3 regions of the Dyella sp. 05T440 genome follow, and region 3 is predicted to be linked to each of the others. Evidence: predicted binding sites of a transcription regulator. Region 3 holds the regulator's gene; each other region holds the start of a gene.
What was found. The regulator sigma-54, encoded in region 3, starts transcription at its own class of promoters, with help from an activator protein. The targets are predictions, from matches to a motif close to TGGCACGNGCNTTGC.

Region 1 (7,212 bases), on a different contig from region 3:
AACAAGGCGGGCGGCCTGATCGATCGCATCCTGCTTGGTCGCTCCAGCAAGGGCCTGGAGTCGCTCAAGTGGATGGAGAGCCGCGCCATCGCCGAGATGATCGGCCAGGAACATCCGCAGATCATCGCGCTGGTGCTGGCGCATCTGGAACCGGATCAGGCGGCCGAAGTGATCGGTTACCTGGCGCCGCGCGTGCGCAGCGACGCAGTGATGCGTATCGCCACGCTCGACGGCGTGCAGCCGCATGCGTTGAACGAGCTGGACGAAATCATGGAGCGCCAGTTCGCCGGCGGCAACACCAAAAAGCTCAAATCCGCGAGCGTCGGTGGCCTCAAGGCCGCGGCCAATATTCTCAACGCGATGGAAACCAGCCGCGAAAACGAGTTGATGGCGGCCATCCGTACCCACGACTCGGGCCTGAGCGGCCGCATCGAAGAATTGATGTTCGTGTTCGAAGACCTCGGTGACCTCGACGACCGCAGCATGCAGACCCTGTTGCGTGAAGTGCCGACCGCCCGCCTGGTTACTGCGCTCAAGGGCGCCGAGCCCGGCGTGCGCGAAAAGATCTTCGCCAATATGTCCAAGCGCGCGGCCGACATGCTGCGCGACGACCTGGAAGTATCCGGTCCGGTTCGCCTCAGCGAAGTGGATTCGGCACAGAAGGAAGTGCTCGCCATCGCGCGCAAGCTGGCCGATTCGGGTGCCATCAATCTCTCCGGCACAGGTGACGAGCTGGTCGCATGAACGCCGTGATGAACCGTGACAAGTTGCTGCCCTTTGAACGCTGGCTCCCGCCCGAAGTGGGCGAGCCGGTGGCGGTCGAGCCGACGCCAGAGCCGGTGCAGCAGCCGACCGTGCGCGAGCTGGAATCGATCGAGCAGCAAGCGCGCGAAGAGGGCTATGCCGCGGGCCTCGCCCAGGGCATGGCCGAGGCGCAACAGGTCTTGCACGAACGCATGCAGCGACTGGACGCCTTGCTGGAATCGGCCGCCCGTCCACTGCGCAGCATGGATGAACTGGTGGAACTGGAACTGACCCGCCTGGCCATGACGGTGGCGCGCCAGGTGTTGGCGCACGAGTTGCGCACCACCCCCGACCTGGTGGTGGAAGCCGTGCGCCAGGCGGCGCTGGCGCTGCCTTCGGCCAGCGGCAACCTGCGCGTGCGCCTGCATCCGGATGATCTGGCCTTGCTGCGTTCGCTCGAGATGGTGGAGTCGCACTGGCAGCTGCTGCCCGACAACAGCCTGCAGCGCGGCGATTGCCTGTTGGAAAGCGAGCGCTCGCGTCTCGACGCCCGCGTTGAAACACGGCTCGCCGCGGTCGTGGATGCCGTGCTCGGCGCCGAAGCCGAAGGCATCGATGAAGATGCCGACGAGGTGCGTGGATGAACGCGCCCAGCCCGTCGCGTGCCGCCTTGTGGCAGGAGCGACTGGCCCGTCGTCGGCAACGCGCCATCGGCGCGCGCACGCTGACCGTGGAAGGGCGTCTGCGCCGCGTGGTCGGCCTCACGCTGGAAGCGGAAGGCTGCGAGGCGCCCCTGGGTGCGCGCTGCCTGGTCACCACGGCTGATGGCAGCGAACTGGAAACCGAAGTGGTCGGCTTCGCCGATGAACGCCTCTTGCTGATGCCTGTCACCGAAATGCATGGCGTGCTGCCCAACGCCCGCGTGCGTCCATGCGCGCATACCAGCGGCCTGCCGGTGGGCATGGCTTTGCTGGGCCGGGTGGTCGGTGCCGACGGCGTGCCGCTCGATGGCCTTGGCCCGCTCGATGTGGACGAGCACGCCCTGCTCAAGAACGAACCGATCAACCCGATGGCGCGCAAGCCGATCGATACGCCGCTGGATACCGGCGTGCGCGCGATTAACTCGCTGCTCACGGTCGGCCGCGGCCAGCGCCTTGGCCTGTTCGCCGGTTCGGGCGTCGGCAAGTCGACCCTGCTCGGCATGATGACGCGCTACACCGACGCCGACGTGGTGGTGGTGGGCCTGATCGGCGAGCGCGGCCGCGAAGTGAAGGAATTCGTCGAACACACGCTGGGCGCGGAAGGGCGCGCACGTGCCGTGATCGTCGCCGCGCCGGCGGATGCGCCGCCACTCAAGCGACTGCGCGGGGCGCAGTACGCCACCGCGATCGCCGAGTGGTTCCGCGATCGCGGCCAGCGCGTGCTGCTGCTGATGGATTCGATCACGCGCTATGCGCAGGCGCAGCGCGAGATCGCGCTGGCGATCGGCGAGCCGCCGGCCACCAAGGGTTATCCGCCGTCGGTGTTTGCGATGCTGCCGGCCTTGGTGGAGCGCGCTGGCAATGATGCCGAAGGCCGCGGTTCCATCACCGCGTTCTACACCGTGCTTACCGAGGGCGACGACTATCGCCACGATCCCATTGCGGATGCCTCGCGCGCGATTCTCGACGGACATATCGTGCTGTCGCGCGATCTGGCCGAAGCGGGTCACTATCCCGCCATCGATATCGAGGCATCGATCAGCCGCGTGATGCCGGCGGTCGTGAAGCGCGAACACCTGCGTTCCGCCCAGCGTTTTCGCCAGGTCTATTCGGCGTATCGCCAGCAGCGCGATCTGATCACAGTGGGTGCTTACCAGAAAGGGTCCGACCCGCAGGTGGATCACGCCATCGCCATGTGGCCGCGCTTGCGCGACTTCCTGCAGCAGGAGGTGGACGCGCCGACCACGCTCAACGACGCCATTGGCGCACTTGAAATGCTGACCGCCGGAGGCACGCCGTGACATCCCGCGCAAACCGCCTGCAACCTGCCGCCGACCTCGCGCACGACCGTCAGGAAACGGCCATGCAGCGCCTGGCCGAGCAGCAGCAAAAGCTCGCCAAGGCCGAGCAGCAGCTGGAAGAGCTGCAGAAATACCGCGCCGAGTACGCCGAGGCGCAGGGCGGGGTGAGCGTGAGCGCCCTGCTCAACCGGCGTCAGTTCGTGGAGCGCATCGACCAGGTCATCGCGCAACAGATCAACGAAGTGGCGCGCCAACGCCGCGTCCTTGATGGCGCGCGCAACCAGTGGCGCGAAGCCCACGCCCGCGAGCAGGCGCTGGGCAGTGTGATCGACCGCTACCGCGAGCAGGAACGCAAGAGCGAGGACCGCCGCGAACAGGCCGAGGTCGACGAACGCAATCAGTACCGCCGGCCGGCGAGGGGGCTCTCGTGAGCACCGCCATCAACGCATTCCAGGAGATCATCGTATGACCTCGTCCATTGCCGCGGTGGTGAATCTGCCGCCGCCCACGAACGCGCCTGCCAGCGATACGACGAGCGCTTCGTCCAGCGATCCGAACAAGGATTTCAGCAAGCCCTTGCAGCATGCCCGTCAGCAGTTGGCGCGGCAGAGCGACCCGTCACGGCCCGTGCACGACCGGCACGCATCGGCAAAGGCCAGCCCCTCGACTCCATCGCAGTCACCCGCCAAGAGCAAGCAGGACGACAAGGACGACGACAAGTCGGCCTCTGACGCGCCCGCCGCTGCCGCCGCGATGCTCGCCTTGCTGGGCCAGAGCGTGCCGGCTTCGGCGGCTGCCAGTGCGGTCCCGGCGGCGGCTGACGGTGAAGATGCGACGGACGCTGTCACTGCCGCGGCTGCATCCGTTGTGACGCCGGCCACCGTCGCACTGCTCGGTGCTGCGCAAGCAGCGGGGCAGGCAAAGGCAGGCGGCGTGGCTGACCTGGACAAGGGCTTGGGTGGGATTGAGGACAAAAGCCTTTCCATGGCGACCCAGGACGTGGGCGACGGCGATGACGCCGTGGCCGCGCCGGCGACCGATACCACGCCGAGCACGCAGGGCGATGCATTCAGCACGGCCTTGCAGGCATTGACGGCGTCTTCGAGCCAGGGCAATCACAGCGATGACTCGGTCGATGCACTGAAGAATCTCACTGCCCAGGCGATGTCGCAGCAACCGCAGACTTCGTCGAACGTGGCGACCGCGCCCGCTCCGCATGCGCTCACGATGCAATCGAGCGTGGGGTCGCCTTCGTTCGGGCAGGAACTGAGCCAGCAAGTGACCTGGCTGGGTGGCCAGGACGTCAAGGAGGCACGCATCCGCCTGCATCCTGAGGACCTCGGCGAGCTTGATGTGAAGGTGAGCGTGAAGCAGGACCATGTGGACGTGGCCTTCATCGCGCAACACCCGCAGGCCGTGCACGCCGTGCAGCAGACGCTGAGCCAGCTTGATTCGATGCTGGCGCACCATGGTTTGACCTTGGGGCAGGCGCAGGTGGGGCAGGGGAATACGGGGCAGGGTTCTGCTCAGGCCGGGACGTCGGGTGGTTCCTCTTCCGGGTCTGAGAGTGGGGTGGCTGAGGGTGTTGGAGAGTTGGGTTCGGTGGCGGGGGCGGTGATGAAGGTGGTGGGGTTGGTGGATATGTTTGCGTAACCCGCTTCTGCTCCCTCTCCCCTCCGGGGAGAGGGTTGGGGTGAGGGGCGGGTGCTCGCGGGAACTTTTCTATTTGTCGTCCCGGCGAAAGCCGGGACCCAGAGCCTCGGTGTTTAGTTGTCGCGATACAGCGACCTGGCTCGCCTGCCGCGGGCTTCGGTCCTCCTGCCGGCGACGCAAAGCTAGTCCCCTTTTTGGGAAGGCCGGGTCACTTTCTCTTGCTTGCCCAAGAGAAGGTAACCAAAGAGAAGGGCCCCCGGATGACGCGCCTTCCGGGCTGCGCCCTCCAGGTGCGCGTGCGGGTTACGGGGTTTTTCGACAGGACATCCCTGTCCTGTCGAAAAACTGGCCGCACCCATGCGGCCACCCTTCGGGCTTTCCTCCACCCGCCCGCCGCGTCATACGGGGACCCCTAGGGCAAGAGCCACATCAAGAGCCGAACAACGCCCTGGCGTCGCGGGCCGGCAGCTTTTTTGTAGGAGCGCACTTGTGCGCGACCAGCCTACGGAGCGGTGCACCCAGCGCCGCGGTCGCGCACAAGTGCGCTCCTACAAGGGTGCGCTTGCCGTGGATCTTGGATTAATGGTTGCGGGTCGCCCTTTGTGGGAGCGCACCCTGTGCGCGACAACCCTACGAAGCGGTACATCCCAGCGTGACTGTCGCGCACAGGGTGCGCTCCCACAGACAGGCGCCGGGCGCGACAAGCTTCCGACCACCGCCACCACCCCGTCACGCCCAATCCCCGACACGCGTCAAGAAAGCGCCGCGATGCCGTCGCGATACCGCGCAAACCCAGTCGCAGCAACGTCTCCCGCCGATGGCATGCCGTTTGCAGATAACGGACATGTGCCGCCCGTGGCGGGTGGCCGATGACTGAACTTTGATAGGGATTGATTTCGCATGGCTCAGAACGAGCAAGCAGAAGCGGCGGCCGCAGCGCCCAAGAAGGGATCGAACAAGCTCGTGCTGATGATGGGCGTGGCGTTGCTCGCCATGGCCGGTGTGACTGGTTACCTGGTGATGAACTCTCGCAGCAGTGCGCATGGTGCGGAGGGGGATGAGCCGAAGGTGGCGCTGTCCAAGCAGGAGCAGTACCTCATGCTGGATCCGCCGTTTGTCGTCAATTTCAAGGACGACCAGTCCATGCGCTTCCTGCAGGTGGGTGTGAGCCTGATGTCGCATGACGCGGCGGCGCTGGCGGCGGCCAAGGATGCCGATCCGGTGATCCGCAATGCGCTGGTGATGCTGTTCAGCAGCCAGGACTACTCGATTCTCAGCGACGCCGCGGGCAAGCAGAAACTGCAGGCGCAGGCGCTGGACGCGGTGCGCAAGATCATCGAGAAGCGTCTGGGGCGTCCGGGCGTGGAAGCGCTGTACTTCACCAGCTTCGTGATGCAGTGACGGGACAGCGGCGATGAGCGACCTGCTTTCACAGGAAGAAATCGATGCCCTGCTCGACGGCGTGGAAGGTGGCGCCGTCGAAACGGGCAATGACGAGCCCTTGCCGCCCGATGCGGTGATCTCGTACGACTTCACCCAGCAGGACCGCATCGTGCGCGGTCGCCTGCCCACGCTGGAAATGGTCAACGATCGCTTCGCGCGCTTCTTCCGCACGGCCGTGTTCGGCGTGCTGCGCAAGACCTGCGAAGTGTCGGTGCTCGGCGTGAAGATGATGAAGTTCGCCGAGTACGTGCATGCGCTGGCCGTGCCCAGCAACCTCAACCTGGTGCGCATCAAGCCACTGCGCGGCACCGCGCTGGTGGTGATGGAGCCGCGCCTGGTGTTCACCGTGATCGACAACTTCTTCGGTGGCGACGGCCGTTTCCATGCGCGCATCGAGGGTCGCGATTTCACGCCGACCGAAAACCGCGTCATCCAGATCATGCTGACCGAGTTGTTCGCCTCGATGGTGGAGGCGTGGGCGCCGGTGCTGCCGCTCAACTTCGAATACCTCAATTCCGAAATCAACCCGCAATTCGCCAACATCGTCAGCCCCACCGAAACGGTGGTGGTGTCCAAGTTCCATATCGAACTCGACGGCGGCGGCGGCGAAGTGCATCTGACCCTGCCGTATGCCATGGTCGAGCCGATCCGCACCTTGCTCGATGCCGGCGTGCAGAGCGACCGCGTCGATCGCGATCACCGCTGGGCCGAAACGCTGCAGGACGAAGTGCTGGATGCGGAAGTGGAGCTCAGCTCGCTGCTGCTCGAAACGCGCCTGAGCATCGGTGAATTCCTGCGTCTTCGTCCCGGCGACGTATTGCCGATCCAGCTGCCGGAATTCAGCACGGTATTCGCCGAAGACGTGCCCGTGTTCCGCGGCCGCTACGGCCAGCACAACGGCCGTACTGCCGTCCGCTTCCATGCCCAGACGGGGCGCCGCGAAGTGCGCCTGTCGACCGAAACCACCCTGGAGATTGACCTCGCATGACCCCCAATGACGCCGCCAGCGCTACCCAGCGCGTCGAATTCGATCAGCTGACCGCCCCGCTGGGCGAAGGCTCCGAAGTCAACCTCGACATGATTCTTGATGTACCGGTCACGCTCGCCATGGAAGTGGGCCGCACCCGCATCAGCATCCGCAACTTGCTGCAGCTCAACCAGGGTTCTGTGGTGGAACTCGATCGCTCCGCCGGCGAACCGCTGGACGTGTTCGTCAACGGCACGCTGGTGGCGCACGGTGAAGTGGTGGTGATCAACGACCGCTTCGGTATCCGTCTCACCGACGTGATCAGCCCGGCCGAGCGCGTGCGCAAGTTGCGGTGAGCACGATGATGGCCCTGGTCCTTCCCGTTGCCGCTGCGCCCGAGATT
Region 2 (7,212 bases), on a different contig from region 3:
ATTGACCGGGTTGAAGGCCAACGTGCCGGTGGTCGGCGTGGTGAGCTTGCCGGTGCTGTCGAACGTCATCGGCTGCGTGCCGGCGCTCTGGCCGTCCACATAAAGATTGGCGTTCCAGGTATTGGTGCCGGTCTTCACGTAGTAGATCGTGGCCTGGTGCGAGCCACCCTGCGAGTCGTACACGGTGACCGGCGCGGCGTTGTTGTAGCTGGTCGAATCGGTGGTGCTGAACGGATTGGTCGGCACGGTGGCGCTGGCCGGCAGGTTCGACGACAAGGTGATCGACGAGGTCGCCGTGGCGCTGCTCTGCGCGGTCTGCCAGCTGAAGTCGGACAGCGTGCTCATGTCGAAGCCGCCATTGCCGTTGGGCGGGTAGATCTGCAGGCGCGAACCATCCGGCGAGGTGATGAAGCCGTTGGAGTTCTTGATGAAATCGCCGGCGCGCGTGTACTGCACGCCGCTGCCGTTGTTCACCGCGAAAAAGCCGTTGCCATTGATGGCCAGGTCCAGGCTGTTGCCGGTGGTCTGCAGGTCGCCCTGATTGAACTGCTGCGCCACGTCCTGCAGCGTGACGCCGCTGCCCACCGCGGTGGAATTGAGGTTGAGGCCGGTCACCGCGAAGATGTCCGCGAACTCCGCACGCGAACCCTTGAAGCCGGTGGTGTTGGCGTTGGCGATGTTGTTGGCGATGACGTTGAGATCGGACTGGGCAGCGTTGATGCCGCTGAGCGCCGTGTTGAGTGCCATGTTCTATTCCTCGTGTGAGTGGACGCGTGTAGCGTCAGAGAATCTGTGCCACCTGGCTAAGCGGCACGCCGCCCACGCCCGATACCTGCAAGTACGTGCCCAGCGTGCTGCCGCCATAACCCACGCCCGTCACCGTGCCGGAGACATAGGTGTCCAACGAGGTGCTGGCGCTGCCCGAGCCACTGCTCGCCTGCAGCGTGTAAGTGCCCTTGGCCACCGTATTGCCGTTATCGTCCTTGCCGTCCCAGCTGAACTGCGCCAGGCCCGCGCTTTGTGCGCCGAGTGCAATCGTGCGCACCACGTTGCCGCTGCCATCGAGCACCTGCACCGTAGGGCTGCTCGCGGCGGTCACATTGATGGCGCCCTTTATCGCGTCAGTACCGTCAAACGTGGCCGAGCCGGCCGGCACCAGCACATCGCGATTCACCAGGTTCGCCGAACTCAGCACCTGCGAGGTCTGCATGTTCGACGTGACATTGCTGCTCATCGTCTGGAGGTCGGTATCGAGCTGCTGCGTGGCCGACAACTGGCTGAACTGCGCCATCTGCGAAACGAACTGCGAGTTGTCGACCGGGTTGGTCGGGTCCTGCGCCTGCAGCTGGGCCGTCATCAACTTGAGGAAATCAGCCTGCGTCATCGTGCTCGACAGCGCCGAATTCACGTTCGACGAGCTGCTCGAGCTGGAACTGCTCGAGTTGTTCGTATTGGTATTGCTGGTGCTGCTTGGAATCGTGGACATGGGGTTTCCTGCCGGCTTACTTGCCGAGGTCGAGTGTCTTGAGCATCAGCTGCTTGGTGGTATTCATCGCCTCGACGTTGTTCTGGTACGAGCGCGACGCCGTGATCATGTTCACCAGCTCATCGATGGGGTTGACGTTGCTGCCATAGACGTAACCCGTGTCATCTGCCATCGGATTGCCCGGCTCGTAACGCGCCTGCACGTCAGCCTGGCTTTCGGTCACGCCCTTCACCTGCACGCCCACCGAGCTGTCCGCATCGGCGCTCTTGGCCCCGCCCATCGCGCGCTGCACCGCCGAGAACAGCGGCTCCTTCGCGCGATACGCGCCTTCGGGCGTGCTCGACACGCTGTCGGCATTGGCAAGGTTGGACGCCACCGTGTTCAGCCGCAGCGACTGCGCCGCCATGCCCGAACCGGAGACATCAAAGATCTTGAACAAGGACATCAGCTCTGGCCTCCGGTGATGGCCGTGCGCAGCATGTGGATCTGCGCCGTGATAAAGGACAGGCTGGCCTGGTAGTGCACGCCGTTAGCGGCGAAATTCGCCTGCTCCACCTGCGTGTCCACCGTATTGCCGTCCATCGAGGGCTGCGTGGGCGTGCGATACGCAAGTTGTTGCGCCGACTGCGCCTGCGGATTGATCTGCCCCGGCTGGGTAATCGTCATGGCTAGCGTATTGCTGTTGCCACTCGCATTGGCCATGGCCTTCTTGAAGTCGACATCGCGCGCGAGGTATCCCGGCGTGTCCGCATTGGCCAGATTGCTCGCCAACACTTCACTGCGCCGCTGCCACGTATCAAGCGCCTGCGTGTGCAATCCGAACAGGTTGTCGTTGATCGAACTCATCACTCACTCCTGCGGCGGAGGCCGCGGGACGGTTTGAGCAATTTGCGTGCCACGGTTCACAACGCGGCTGGCAGGCCGCGCCGTTGCTGGGTTTACGCGGATTTTGCGCAAGGCCTTGGAGTGGGTTTTCGGGTGGGAGTCGGAATTTCGACGCGGGCGGTAGCGGCTTCCTGACGCATGGACTGAAGGAGTGTCCACGCCATGCTCTCAAGCGTCTCAACCCTCAGCCATCGCCACACCTGGCGCTTGCCTGTGGGAGCGCACCCTGTGCGCGACCGCCACGCTGGGTGTACCGCTGCGTAGGTTTGTCGCGCACAGGGTGCGCTCCCACAAATGGCAGACCGTCATCATTGGTCCGCCACCCACGAATCTGCGCACCCCTTGTAGGAACGCACCTTGTGCGCGACCGCAGAGTTGCGGCGTACCGCGCCGTGGGGCTGTCGCGCACAGGGTGCGCTCCCACAAGAGAAGCACACCGGGCAACGACTGGCCGTGCGCTCTTGATGCGGCTCTTGATGCGGCTCTTGACCCGGGGTCCCCGTATGACGCGGCGGGCGGGTGGAGGAAAGCCCGAAGGGTGGCCGCATGGATGCGGCCAGTTTTTCGACAGGACAGGGATGTCCTGTCGAAAAACCCCGCAACCCGCACGCGCACCTGGAGGGCCAAAGGCCCGGAAGGCGCGTCATCCGGGGGGCCCTTCTCTTTGGTTACTTTCTCTTGGGCAAGCAAGAGAAAGTAACTCGGCTGCCGGCAGGCAGACGAAACGCCCGCCGCGTAGGCGGCACGCTGGCGATAGGGCAACAACCGGAGACTTTCGCTACCGGATGACCAGCCATTCGGCTGTTGAAGAGCGCTTCCGGCCTACGCCGGGATGACGAGCAAAAGAAGACTGCAGCACCGCCACACGGTGAGGCTAGATTGGCCCCTCACCCCAACCCTCTCCCCGAAGGGGAGAGGGAGCAAGTCGCGACGATCACGGCCTCAGCAACATCGCCCCCAAAAATCAAAACCCTTCAAACCTCTCCGGCATCAACTCCAACACCGTCTGCGCCAACAAATCCGGCTGAAACTTCGCCACAAAGCGATCCGCATTCACCTCGCGCACCATCGCCTCATTGAATATCCCGCTGATCGAACTGTGCAACACCACCTTCAGCGACCGCAGCGACGCCGTTTCGCGAATCGCCCGCGTCAACGCGTAACCATCCATCCGCGGCATCTCGATATCCGACACCACCAGGGTCACGCTTTCCTCGCCCTGCGTTTCCGCCAGCGCCTCCAGCCGCTCCAGCGCCTCGCGGCCATCCTGGGCGACCACGCATTCCACGTCCATCTGGCGGAACAGGTTCACCAGCTGGTTGCGCGCCACCAGCGAATCGTCCACCACCATCACCCGCCGCGGCTGCAGATCATGTACGCGCGCGATGCGCTGCATCGGCGCGGACAATTCGGTGGTGTTGGCATTGAGCGTGGCCAGCACATGCTCCACGTCGACCACGGCGACCAAGGAGCCGTCCACGCGAGTCACGGCATTGACGCGACTGCCAAAGCCCAGCGCTGCCGACGGCGCAGCCAGCGATTCGCCATCGCAATGCACCAGCCGTTGCGGCTCGGCGACCAGGAAGCCCTGCACGCTGCGGCTGAACTCGGTGACCATCAGGTGTGCCGAGCTCACGTCGCGCAAAGACGCGTAGCCCAGCGCCACCGCCAGATCGATGACGGGTATCGTCGTGCCGCGGTAGTCGCAACTGCCGGCAATCAGCGGATGCGCATCGGGCATGCGCTCCATCGGAGGACGGCGCATCACCTCCCTCACCTTGAATACATTGATGCCGAACAGCTGCTCATCGCCCATCCGGAACAACAGCATGGCCACGCGGTTGTGACCCGCCAGCCGGGTCTGCTGCTCCACCTTGTCCATCCACGCGCTCATGCGGATTCCTCGCCGCGGCCCAGCCGCTTTATCTCCCGCGTATCGGCCGCCAGCGCATCGGCTTGAGCAGCAACATCGCCATGGCACGTCGCTTGCTTCTCAAGTTCCGACGTTCGCCGCCGATGCCGGAGGCGACCCTAAAGGAAGGAAAGATCCACCCATGAGTCTGATCTGGAGCCAGCACCTCGCCGAACTTGCCCGCGCTGCCGCGGCGGGTGATCGCGCCCAGGTCGCACAGCTGACGGCCCGCCATCCGCGCGCAGCGCAGGCATTGGCGCCGCTGCTGGCGGCCGTTCTCACTGCCAGGCCGCCCGTGGCCGTGGCCATGCAGACGATGGAGCAGCTGGGCCTGGTGCTGGGTGCATCGCAGCAGCTGGCGCGCGAGCAGGCGTCCATGCACCAGTCGGCGCAGGAGAGCCGCGACGACGTCGGCCGTTTGACGGACGGCAGTGCCGGAATCTCGACATCCCTCCAACAGATTGGCACCGGCCTGGACTATGCACGCCAGACCGGCGAGACCAGCGAGCGCAGCGTGAGCGAGCTCGACGGCCAGCTGCGCCTGCTGCGCACGGCGCTGTCGGCCATGAACCGCAACCAGAGCAAGCTCGCCGAACAAGTGGCGCAGATCCGCAAGCTCACCAGTGTGGTGCAGGAAATCGCCCACCAAACCAACCTGGTGGCATTGAATGCCGCCATCGAAGCCGCCCGCGCTGGCGAAGCTGGTCGCGGCTTTGCCGTCGTGGCCGACGAAGTGAAACAGCTGGCCGAGAAAACCAGCCTGGCCACCAACGAGATCGAAACGGTCACCGGCTCCATCGGTGATTTCTCGCTGCAGCTGGATGGCGATGTGCAGCAAGGCCTGCAGCGCCTCGACCGCGCGCAGGGCGGCCTCAGCCAGACCGAAACCTCGCTGCGCGACAGCGGCGAAGCGCTGCGCCAGATCGGCGAGCGCATCGGCAGCATGCAGAAGAACCAGGATGTCCACCACGCCCGCGCCGTCGCGGCGCAAGCCGCGCTGGGCGCGTGGCATCGTCGTTCGGCGGAAGCCACCCGCCAGTCCGAAGCATTGAGCCGCGGCGCCCTGCTCGGCCATCGCCTCGCGCTGGACTGGCTGGAGAGCGAAAGTGGCGAAGATCCGGCCAGCCTCAGCCTCACCGTGCGCGAAGCCGCCCAAGGCCTGCGCCAGGCGATGGAGTTGGCGCTGCAGGAGCCGGCCGCGCTCGATCGCCGCTGGTTCGACACCCAGGCCCTCAGCCGCACGCTCGACCGCCTCACTGCAGGCCGCTCCAGCAACGCCGCCGCTGGCGCACTCTCGGCCGCTGGCGCGCGCATGCGCGAGCAAGGCAGCACGTTTGCCACCCTGCTATGCGATGGCCAGCTCGATCAGGCGGGCCAGCTGATGCGACAGCTCGAAGGCGAGCGCGAAACGCTGCTGACCCAACTGAACGCACTGCTCGCCGATCTATGAAGCATCCTCTGGCCGCCCTGCTGCTCGGCGCCTTCGTGCTGCCCGTCCATGCGACGGAGCCGGCACAGGCGGCGCGTACGGCGGCCGAGCAATGGCTGCGTGGCCAGTACGAGACGCCCGGCAGCCGCGTCGTGGCGCAAGCCGCTGAACTTGATACGCACGCGCTGCAGCTCGCGCCCTGCCCGGCCTCGCTGACGGCGGGCCTGCAGGCAGGCGCTCGTCTGATGCCACGCATGAACGTGCTGGTAAGGTGCCCGGGCCCGGATGGCTGGACTCTGCACGTGCCCGTGCAATTGCAGGTGTTTCGCCAGGTGCTGGTGCTGACTCATCCGCTGCAGCGCGGTGACGGCGTTCGCGCCGACGACGTGCGCGGCGAGGAGCGCGACATCACGCGCCTGGGCTACGGCTATGTCAACGACATGGCAGAGCTGCAGGGGCGTACGCTCTCGCGCGCCCTGGGCGCCGGCTCGGTGGTCACGCCGGCGGCACTGGGCGGGCGCAGCGCGGTGAAGGCGGGCGACCAGGTGCAACTGGTGTCCCGGCTGGATGGGATCGAAGTCCGCGCCAGCGGCGTCGCGCTGGGTGGCGGGGACAGCGGTTCGCGCCTGAAGGTGCGCAACGGCAGCTCCGGCAAGGTGATCGACGCCATGGTGACGGCCCCGGGGGAAGTCCTGGCGCTACCCTGAATGCAGTGCATGAGCCATTAAAGTTTGCGGCCCCCCGGCCGATCCTGTAAGCAACAGGGCCAGATATCCAAGAGAACGGACCCATGAATACCACGATCTCCAACAACGGCTTGCCCAAGCTTCCCCAGCCCGCCACAGGCCAGGCCAGCGGCTCCACGCAGGGCGCGACCAGCACCACGGCCAGCGAGGCCACCGGCAGCAGCACGGGCGCAAACGACCGCGTCCAGCTGACCGACTCCGCGCGTGCCTTGCAGGAAGCATCCCGCACGAACAGCGGTGCCACCATGGACACGAAGAAAGTCGAGCACATCCGCCAGCAGCTGGCGAGCGGCACCTACAAGGTCGATGCAGGCAAGATCGCCGATCGCATGATGTCCCTCGAAAACCAGCTCAACGGCAAGTCATGAGCCCGTCACTGCAAGCCGAACTGGACCATGCGCTGACCGCCGCGGTGGACGAGATGCGGCTGGCAGTGGGCCAATTGATGGATGCGCTCACCACCGAGCGCACCGCCCTGGAAACGGCCGACGTCGATGCGCTCAACCAGGCCGGCGCCAGCAAGCACGAACTGATGGTGCGACTGGAACAGCTCGACAGCGAACGCGTGCAGCTCAGCCAGGGCGCGCCGGAAGCCAGCCGCACGCTGGCTCCCCGCTGGCAAGAGATTCTGCAGTCGCTGCGTGCCTGCCAGCAGCTCAACCAGCGCAACGGTTATCTCGTCGGTCAGCGCCTGCAGCAAGTGCGCAAGGCGTTGGCCGTACTGACCGGCAACGAAGCCGAAGCGAGCGTGTAC
Region 3 (7,212 bases):
AACGCTTCGCTGACCCAGGCGCTGATGGAAATGACCCGCAAGCAGCTGGGCATGACCGCCGTGGTCGACGCCGATCACCACCTGCTCGGCGTGTTTACCGACGGCGACCTTCGCCGTGCGCTGGACGATGACGACCTGGACCTGCGCGGCGCCACCGTGGCCGAGCTGATGACCCGCGGCCCCAAGACCATCGGTGCGGACAAGCTGGCCATCGAGGCCGCCCAGCTGATGGAAAAGCACCAGATTCACGCGCTGCTGGTGGTCAACGACAAGCAGCAGGTGGTGGGAGCGCTTAACATTCACGATCTGCTCCGCGCCCGTGTGGTCTGATCGAAAGGCTCGGCTGCTATCTATTCCTGCGTGCACCGTCTGCGCTGACCGGCGTTTGACGGTATCGCCCTTTCCTCTTGCCGACGGCTCCCATGTATCTGGCTGACCTTCCCGCCGATGTTCTCGCCCGCGCCGCCAAGATCCGCCTCGTCGTGTTCGACGTGGACGGGACCCTGACGGATGGCCGCCTGTGGTACGCCGAAGATGGCCGCGAGACCAAGGTTTTCCACGTGCATGATGGCCTGGGCCTGAAACTGCTGATGGGCCAGGGTGTGCACGTGGCCATCATTTCCGCCCGCATCAGCCATCCGGTGGCGTTGCGCGCGGAGGAACTGGACATCGCCCACGTCTACCAGGGCCAGGGCGACAAGCGGGCCTGCCTGGAGCAGTTGCTGGAAGCGCTGAACCTGGCGCCGGAACAGGCCGCCTTCGTGGGCGACGACCTGCCCGACCTGCCCGCCATGCGCATCGCCGGCCTGGCTGTCGCGGTGGCGAACGCCCATCCCTGGGTGGCTGAGCAGTCGCACTGGCGCACCCGCCTGGGCGGTGGCCAGGGCGCGGCCCGCGAGGTCTGCGACCTGATCCTGCATGCCCAGAGCAAGACCGATGCCGAGCGGGAGCGCTGGCGGTGAGTTTGCGATCTTATCTGCGCGACCGGGGCCTCCCGGTGGCGATCGTGCTGATCGGCCTGGCGACCGGCGCGGCGCAGTTGCTGTACTGGGCGCTGGCGCCCGCGCCCAAGGTCAGCGACTTCGTGGGCCCGCCCCGTTCGGGCTATACGCTGACCAATTTTCAGCTGTGGTCGTACGACGTGGATGGCTTGCCGAGCTTCGAGATGGTCGCCCCGCACCTGGAGCGCCGCGAGAACGACGAGTCGCTGTACATCAACACGCCGGACTTCACGCTGCCCTCCAACGAGGCTGGCGTGCCGCCCTGGCTGGGCAAGTCGCTGTACGCCTGGGTCGACAAGAGCGGCACCCTGCTCAAGCTGCAGGGCCCGGTCTACATGCACCGGGCGGCCTTTGCCCAGACCGATGCGGCCGAGATGCACACCTCCGAGGTCACTGCCTGGCCAAAAGAAAACCGAATGGTGACGGATGCCCCAGCGCATATGAAGCAAGGCGCACGTACACTTAACGGGGTGGGCATGCGTGCCAACCTCAACACCAATCATCTGGAGCTGTTCGATGAAGTCACCGGCTCGTTTCCGCCGCGACCCAAGAAGTCTCAAGCTGCACCTCGCCCTGCTGGGCCTGGGACTGCTCATCCTGCAGCCGGCGCTGGCCAAGCAGGATGACCGCAATCAGCCGATGAACTTCTCGTCCAAGTCCATGGACGGGTTCAACGCGCCCAATACGGTCACCACGCTCACCGGCAATGTCGTGGCTACGCAGGGCACGATGAAGCTGACTGGCGCCCTGGCCAAGCTCTACCTCGATGCCGACACCCAGGTGGCGCGTGCGGTCGTGACGGGCAACCTGGCCCATATCGAGCAGCTCGACGACGCCGGCAACCTGATGCAGGGCGATGCCTTGCAGCTGGACTACGACAACATCAACGGCATTGCGGTGCTCACAGGTAACGCCGTGGTGCGCCAGCAGGGTCGCGGTGAGTTTCATGGCGACAAGCTGGTCTACAACACGCAGACCTCGCTGATCACCGGCGAAGCCGCCGGCGACGGCCTGGTGCACGGCGTGATCCTGCCCAAGCAGAAGCCCGCAGGGGCTCCGGCTCCTGCCGCCACGCCGCCGAAGCCGGGCACGCCGCCGGCGCCGCCGCAACCGGCCACGAAACCGGCCGAGGGCCACTGATGCTGTCTGCTGAAGGTCTGCAAAAAAGTTTCAAGGCGCGCCAGGTCGTGCGCGATTTTGCCTTCTCCATCCGCGAAGGCGAGGTGGTGGGTCTGCTCGGCCCCAACGGCGCCGGCAAAACGACGTGTTTCTACATGGTGGTCGGCCTGATCGAAGCCGACGCCGGCACCATCAAGCTGGACAAGCAGGACATCACCGGCCTGCCGATGCACCAGCGCGCCAAGCTCGGTATCGGTTATCTGCCGCAGGAAGCCTCGGTGTTCCGTCGCCTTACCGTGGCCGACAACATCATGGCGGTGCTGGAACTGCGTGAAGGCTGGGACGAGAAGCGTCGCACCAACGAGCTGGAAAGCCTGCTGGACGAGCTCAAGATCGCGCATATCGCCGACCAGAAGGGCATCAGCCTGTCCGGTGGCGAACGTCGCCGCGTCGAAATTGCACGCGCACTGGCCGCGCATCCGCGTTACATGCTGCTGGACGAACCATTCGCGGGCGTCGACCCCATTTCGGTGGGCGAAATCCAGCGCATCGTGCGCCATCTGAAGGAACGCGGCATCGGCGTGCTCATCACCGACCACAATGTGCGCGAGACGCTGGGCATCTGCGATCGCGCGTACATCCTCAACGACGGTGAAGTGCTTTCGCGCGGAACGCCAGCACATATCCTCGCCGACGAAAAGGTCCGCGAGGTGTACCTGGGTCGCGAATTCCGCCTGTAACGGCTGCGGAACAGCCGACCGTCAGGGCTAAATCTGAGGTAGTACGCGATTTCGCCTTCGACCTATGGCCGACCCAGGAGGCAAGAGTTAGGATGACCTTCACGTTCATCCTGACCGGCTGGCATGAAACCCGGACTGCAGTTTCGCCTCAATCAGCAGCTCACGCTGACACCACAGTTGCAACAGGCCATTCGCCTCCTGCAGCTGTCGCAGCTTGAGCTCGAGGCTGAGCTGCGTCAGATCGCCGAAAGCAATCCCCTGCTCGAGTTCGCCGACGACAACCCCGACAATCTCGAGGGTGACGAACGCGAGTCCGAGCCGCCGATGGATGCGATACCGGTCAGCTCGTCCAGCTCCAGTAGCAGCAGCGATACTGTCGACGACGCCGAAGCACCCGAATGGGGTGATGTGGAGCGCGACGGCGGCAGCGACGATCCGGTCGACTTCTCGCTCAGTGGCGCCTCCTCGCGCAACAACAACGCGGACGAAGACGGCTTCGAGCCGCAGAGCGCCGCCCAGGAAACGCTGCAGGAACATCTGCTGTGGCAGCTCAACCTCACGCATATGAGCGCGCGCGATCGCACCATCGCCACGGTGTTGATCGACGCACTCAATCCGGATGGCTATCTCACCGAAAGCATGGAGTCGCTGATCGCGGCCCTGCCCACCGACGTCAGGGCGACCGAAGCGGAAGTGGAGTACGTGCGGCACATGCTGCAGCGCTTCGATCCCACCGGCGTGGCAAGCATCGACTTGCGCGACTGCCTGCGCGTGCAGCTTGAGCAGTTTGATGCGGACACACCGCAGCGCGAACTTGCCTTGCGCATCGTCGACGCCGAACTGGAATTGCTCGCGCGCAACGACATCGCACGGCTTGCGCGCAAGCTGCGCGTGAGCGAAGACGATACCGCCGCTGCAGCCGTGTTGATCCGCAGCCTCGATCCACGGCCGGGCGCGGCGCTCGATATCACGCCGGTCGAATATGTCGCCCCCGATGTCTATGCACGCAAAGACGTGGGTCGCTGGCGGGTCAGTCTCAATCCCGATTGCCAGCCGCGACTCGGACTCAACCAGCACTATTGCGGCCTGATCGCCCAGGCCCGCGGCACCGACGCCAGCTGGATGCGCGGACAGCTGCAGGAGGCGCGCTGGCTCATCAAGAGCCTGGAATCGCGCGCTGAGACGCTGCTGAAGGTGGCCGAAGCCATCGTGCGCCGGCAGAGCGCCTTCCTCGATTACGGCCCCGAAGCAATGCACCCCCTGGTGCTGCGCGAAGTGGCCGAGGAAGTGGGCATGCACGAATCGACCATTTCACGTGTAACTACCCGCAAATACATCCATACGCCGCGGGGCACGTTCGAACTCAAGCATTTCTTCTCCAGCGGCGTGTCCACCGAAGACGGTGGCAGTGCGTCGGCCACCGCCATCCAGGCCATGCTGCGCAAGCTGGTCGATGCCGAGGACCCGCGCAAGCCGCTGTCCGACCAGGCCATCGCGGAGGAGTTGCATCGCAAGGGCATTCAGGTTGCCCGACGCACCGTCGCCAAATACCGCGAAGCCATGCGTATTCCCAGCTCCAGCGAGCGCCAGCGCGCTGGCTGAACGAGTTTGCCCCCGTCTGCGGCAAACCGCCCCGGGAACTTGGCGGCAAAAAAGGCGTCCCCATACTCATAGGTAAGTCGATACGACGGGAAATCTGTCATGTCTGAGGCGTGAAGGTCTTTCTAACGCACGGGCAACTTCAGAGGTGCATAGTGACTATCCCGACTTGGTGAGGAGGCCTGAGAAAACCTTCGCAATACCGGAGTTTTCAAAGGTGTGTCGGCCACGACATGGGCGTCCGGCGCATCGATTCCAGCCGCGTCTGCGGCAAGTACCAGAGGAGGCGCAACATGCAAGTTCAACTCAGCGGTCAGCAGATTGAAGTCACCCCGGCCCTTCGGGATCACGTGAACAACCGGCTTGACCGCCTCACCCGCCTCGATGAGCGCATTCTCAGCCTGAGCATCGTTCTCTCCGTGAACAAACTGCAGCAGCGCGCCGAGGGCACGCTCAATGTCACGGGCAGCACCCTGCACGCCGAAGCGCTTGAGAATGACATGTACGTCTCCATCGACGTGCTCTTCGACAAGCTGGTGACCCAGTTGCGCAAGCACCGCGAGAAGATCTGCGACAAACATCAGCGCGCCGCCCGCGAGGAGCGCCTGTACGGCTGATCTGTGCCAGGCCCGCCCGGCTCCGGGCGGGCCCTCTGCCTCATCCAAGGCGTCCGCCGGTGTGAACTGGCACAATGTCCATGTAGCTGCCCTGTTCCGGCGGCGCAAAGGACAAAGCTTGGACCGGCTCTCCGCCCGACAACTCTATGACAGCGTTCACGAGCGCATGGCCTTGCGCTGGGTGTCCGGCATGCGCGGCGAATCGCGCGCGCTCGAACAAGCCGCGACGACCACGCGCCGCCCCTCGCTGATCGGCTACCTCAACGTCATCTATCCGAACAAGATCCAGATCATCGGCACCGAGGAGCTGAACTACCTCGACAGCCTGGATTCGCGCCAGCGCTGGGAGGCGATCAACAAGATTGCCGCCTATCAGCCGGTGGCGATGATCGTGACCAAGGATCAGGCCATCCCCAGCGACCTGCGCGAAGTGGCGGAAGAAACCAATACGCCGCTGTGGATCAGCTCCAAGCGCGGCCACGAGCTGCTGACCTGGATGCAATACCACCTGGCGCGCATCCTGGCGCCCAAGGTCACGCTGCATGGCGTGTTCCTGGAAGTGTTTTCCATCGGCGTGCTGATTACCGGCGAATCGGGTTCGGGCAAAAGCGAGCTTGCGCTGGAACTGATCAGCCGCGGTCATCGACTGGTCGCCGACGACGCCACCGAATTCACCCTGATCGCGCCGGACGTAATCGACGGCACCTGCCCCGAGCTGCTGCAGGACCTGCTGGAAGTGCGCGGGCTGGGCGTGCTGAATGTGCGCGAGATGTTCGGTCACACCGCGGTCAAGCCATCCAAATACCTTCGCTTGGTCGTGCACCTGAAACCACTGCGCGAGGGGGAAGACACCGATGGACTCACGCGCCTTACCGGCGATATCGGCCACCGCGAAATCTTCGAGGTGCCGGTGCCGATGATCACCATCCCGGTGGCACCCGGTCGCAACCTTGCCGTGCTGGTCGAGGCCGCGGTGCGCAACCACGTGCTCAAGAGCAAGGGCATCGACCCGGCACAGACTTTCATCGACCGCCAGGCGCACCAGATGCGCCGGCTGCCTCCGTGGTGACCCATGAGCGACACGATATCCACTAGCAACCCAGCCGACGCGATCAACCTGATCGTGCTCACCGGCATGTCCGGCGGCGGCAAGACAGTGGCCCTGCGCGCGCTGGAAGACCTGGATTTCTACTGCGTCGACAACCTTCCCACCGCCCTGCTCCCACAGCTGGTGGCGGCGGTGAGCCGCAATGTGGAAGGCAAGCGTCGCCATGTCGCCGTCGGCGTGGACGTGCGCAATCCTGGCGAAGACCTCAAGCGCATGCCGGCCATCCTGTCGGAGCTGGCCGCTGCCGGCGTGAAGGCGCATCTGATCTTTCTTGACTGCCGCGACGACGTGCTGATCAAGCGCTATTCGGAAACGCGTCGCCGTCACCCGCTGTCGTGGCAAGGCCTGTCGCTGGCCGATGCGATCGCCGAAGAGCGTCGCGTGCTGCGCCCGCTCTCGGCCATTGCCGACAAGGTGATCGATTCGAGCGAACTGAACGTGCATCAGCTGCGCCGACTGTTCGCCGCCGGTTATGCGGAGGCCACCGAAGGCCTTACGCTGATGTTCCAGTCGTTCGCGTTCCGCCGCGGCCTGCCGCTGGACGCGGACTTCGTATTCGACGCGCGCTGCCTGCCGAACCCGCACTGGGATCCAACGCTGCGCCCGTTGTCGGGCAAGGATGCCGCCGTGAGCGCCTACCTCGATGCGCAGCCCTTGGTCGCCGAATACTTTGCCGATACGGCGCGCTGGCTCGACACCTGGCTGCCGCGCTTCGAAGCGGACGACCGCAGCTACGTCACCATCGCCATCGGCTGCACCGGCGGTCGACACCGCTCGGTGTATCTGGTGGAAAAGCTTGCCGCCCATTACCGCGCGCTACGCAATGGCGTGCTTACCTTCCATCGCGAACTCGAGTGATAGCCATGCTGAGCATCCTTGCACTACGGATCGGCACGCCGTCATGAGCGTCGGCGTGCTGTTGATGACGCACGAGGCGGTCGGCCAGGCGCTGATCTCCGCCGCCCACCACGTGCTGCCCAAATTGCCCCTGCGCGTGGAGGCAGCCGAAGTGCCACCGCACTCCGATC

Region 1: AC1DE1_RS15125 (flagellar basal body-associated FliL family protein) is a predicted target of sigma-54. The motif match lies at 5,218-5,232, and genes of this name have one in related genera.
Region 2: flgB (flagellar basal body rod protein FlgB) is a predicted target of sigma-54. The motif match lies at 2,370-2,384, and genes of this name have one in related genera.

Annotation. Positions count from the first base shown of each region.
Region 1 covers NZ_JBFTKN010000011.1:49,700-56,911, forward strand. Annotated here, with positions in the region: gene fliG (flagellar motor switch protein FliG) at 1-744, shown strand, start outside; gene AC1DE1_RS15105 (flagellar assembly protein FliH) at 741-1,388, shown strand; gene fliI (flagellar protein export ATPase FliI) at 1,385-2,746, shown strand; gene fliJ (flagellar export protein FliJ) at 2,743-3,177, shown strand; gene AC1DE1_RS15120 (flagellar hook-length control protein FliK) at 3,212-4,399, shown strand; gene AC1DE1_RS15125 (flagellar basal body-associated FliL family protein) at 5,300-5,800, shown strand; gene fliM (flagellar motor switch protein FliM) at 5,814-6,830, shown strand; gene fliN (flagellar motor switch protein FliN) at 6,827-7,165, shown strand; gene fliO (flagellar biosynthetic protein FliO) at 7,171-7,212, shown strand, end outside.
Region 2 covers NZ_JBFTKN010000011.1:25,302-32,513, reverse strand. Annotated here, with positions in the region: gene flgE (flagellar hook protein FlgE) at 1-747, opposite strand, end outside; gene AC1DE1_RS15015 (flagellar hook assembly protein FlgD) at 782-1,486, opposite strand; gene flgC (flagellar basal body rod protein FlgC) at 1,503-1,931, opposite strand; gene flgB (flagellar basal body rod protein FlgB) at 1,931-2,332, opposite strand; gene AC1DE1_RS15000 (chemotaxis protein) at 3,336-4,265, opposite strand; gene AC1DE1_RS14995 (methyl-accepting chemotaxis protein) at 4,426-5,733, shown strand; gene flgA (flagellar basal body P-ring formation chaperone FlgA) at 5,730-6,419, shown strand; gene flgM (flagellar biosynthesis anti-sigma factor FlgM) at 6,503-6,826, shown strand; gene AC1DE1_RS14980 (flagella synthesis protein FlgN) at 6,823-7,212, shown strand, end outside.
Region 3 covers NZ_JBFTKN010000009.1:14,053-21,264, forward strand. Annotated here, with positions in the region: gene AC1DE1_RS12880 (KpsF/GutQ family sugar-phosphate isomerase) at 1-330, shown strand, start outside; gene AC1DE1_RS12885 (KdsC family phosphatase) at 423-962, shown strand; gene lptC (LPS export ABC transporter periplasmic protein LptC) at 959-1,627, shown strand; gene lptA (lipopolysaccharide transport periplasmic protein LptA) at 1,518-2,141, shown strand; gene lptB (LPS export ABC transporter ATP-binding protein) at 2,141-2,860, shown strand; gene AC1DE1_RS12905 (RNA polymerase factor sigma-54) at 2,984-4,462, shown strand; gene hpf (ribosome hibernation-promoting factor, HPF/YfiA family) at 4,753-5,076, shown strand; gene hprK (HPr(Ser) kinase/phosphatase) at 5,195-6,145, shown strand; gene rapZ (RNase adapter RapZ) at 6,149-7,042, shown strand; gene AC1DE1_RS12925 (PTS sugar transporter subunit IIA) at 7,086-7,212, shown strand, end outside.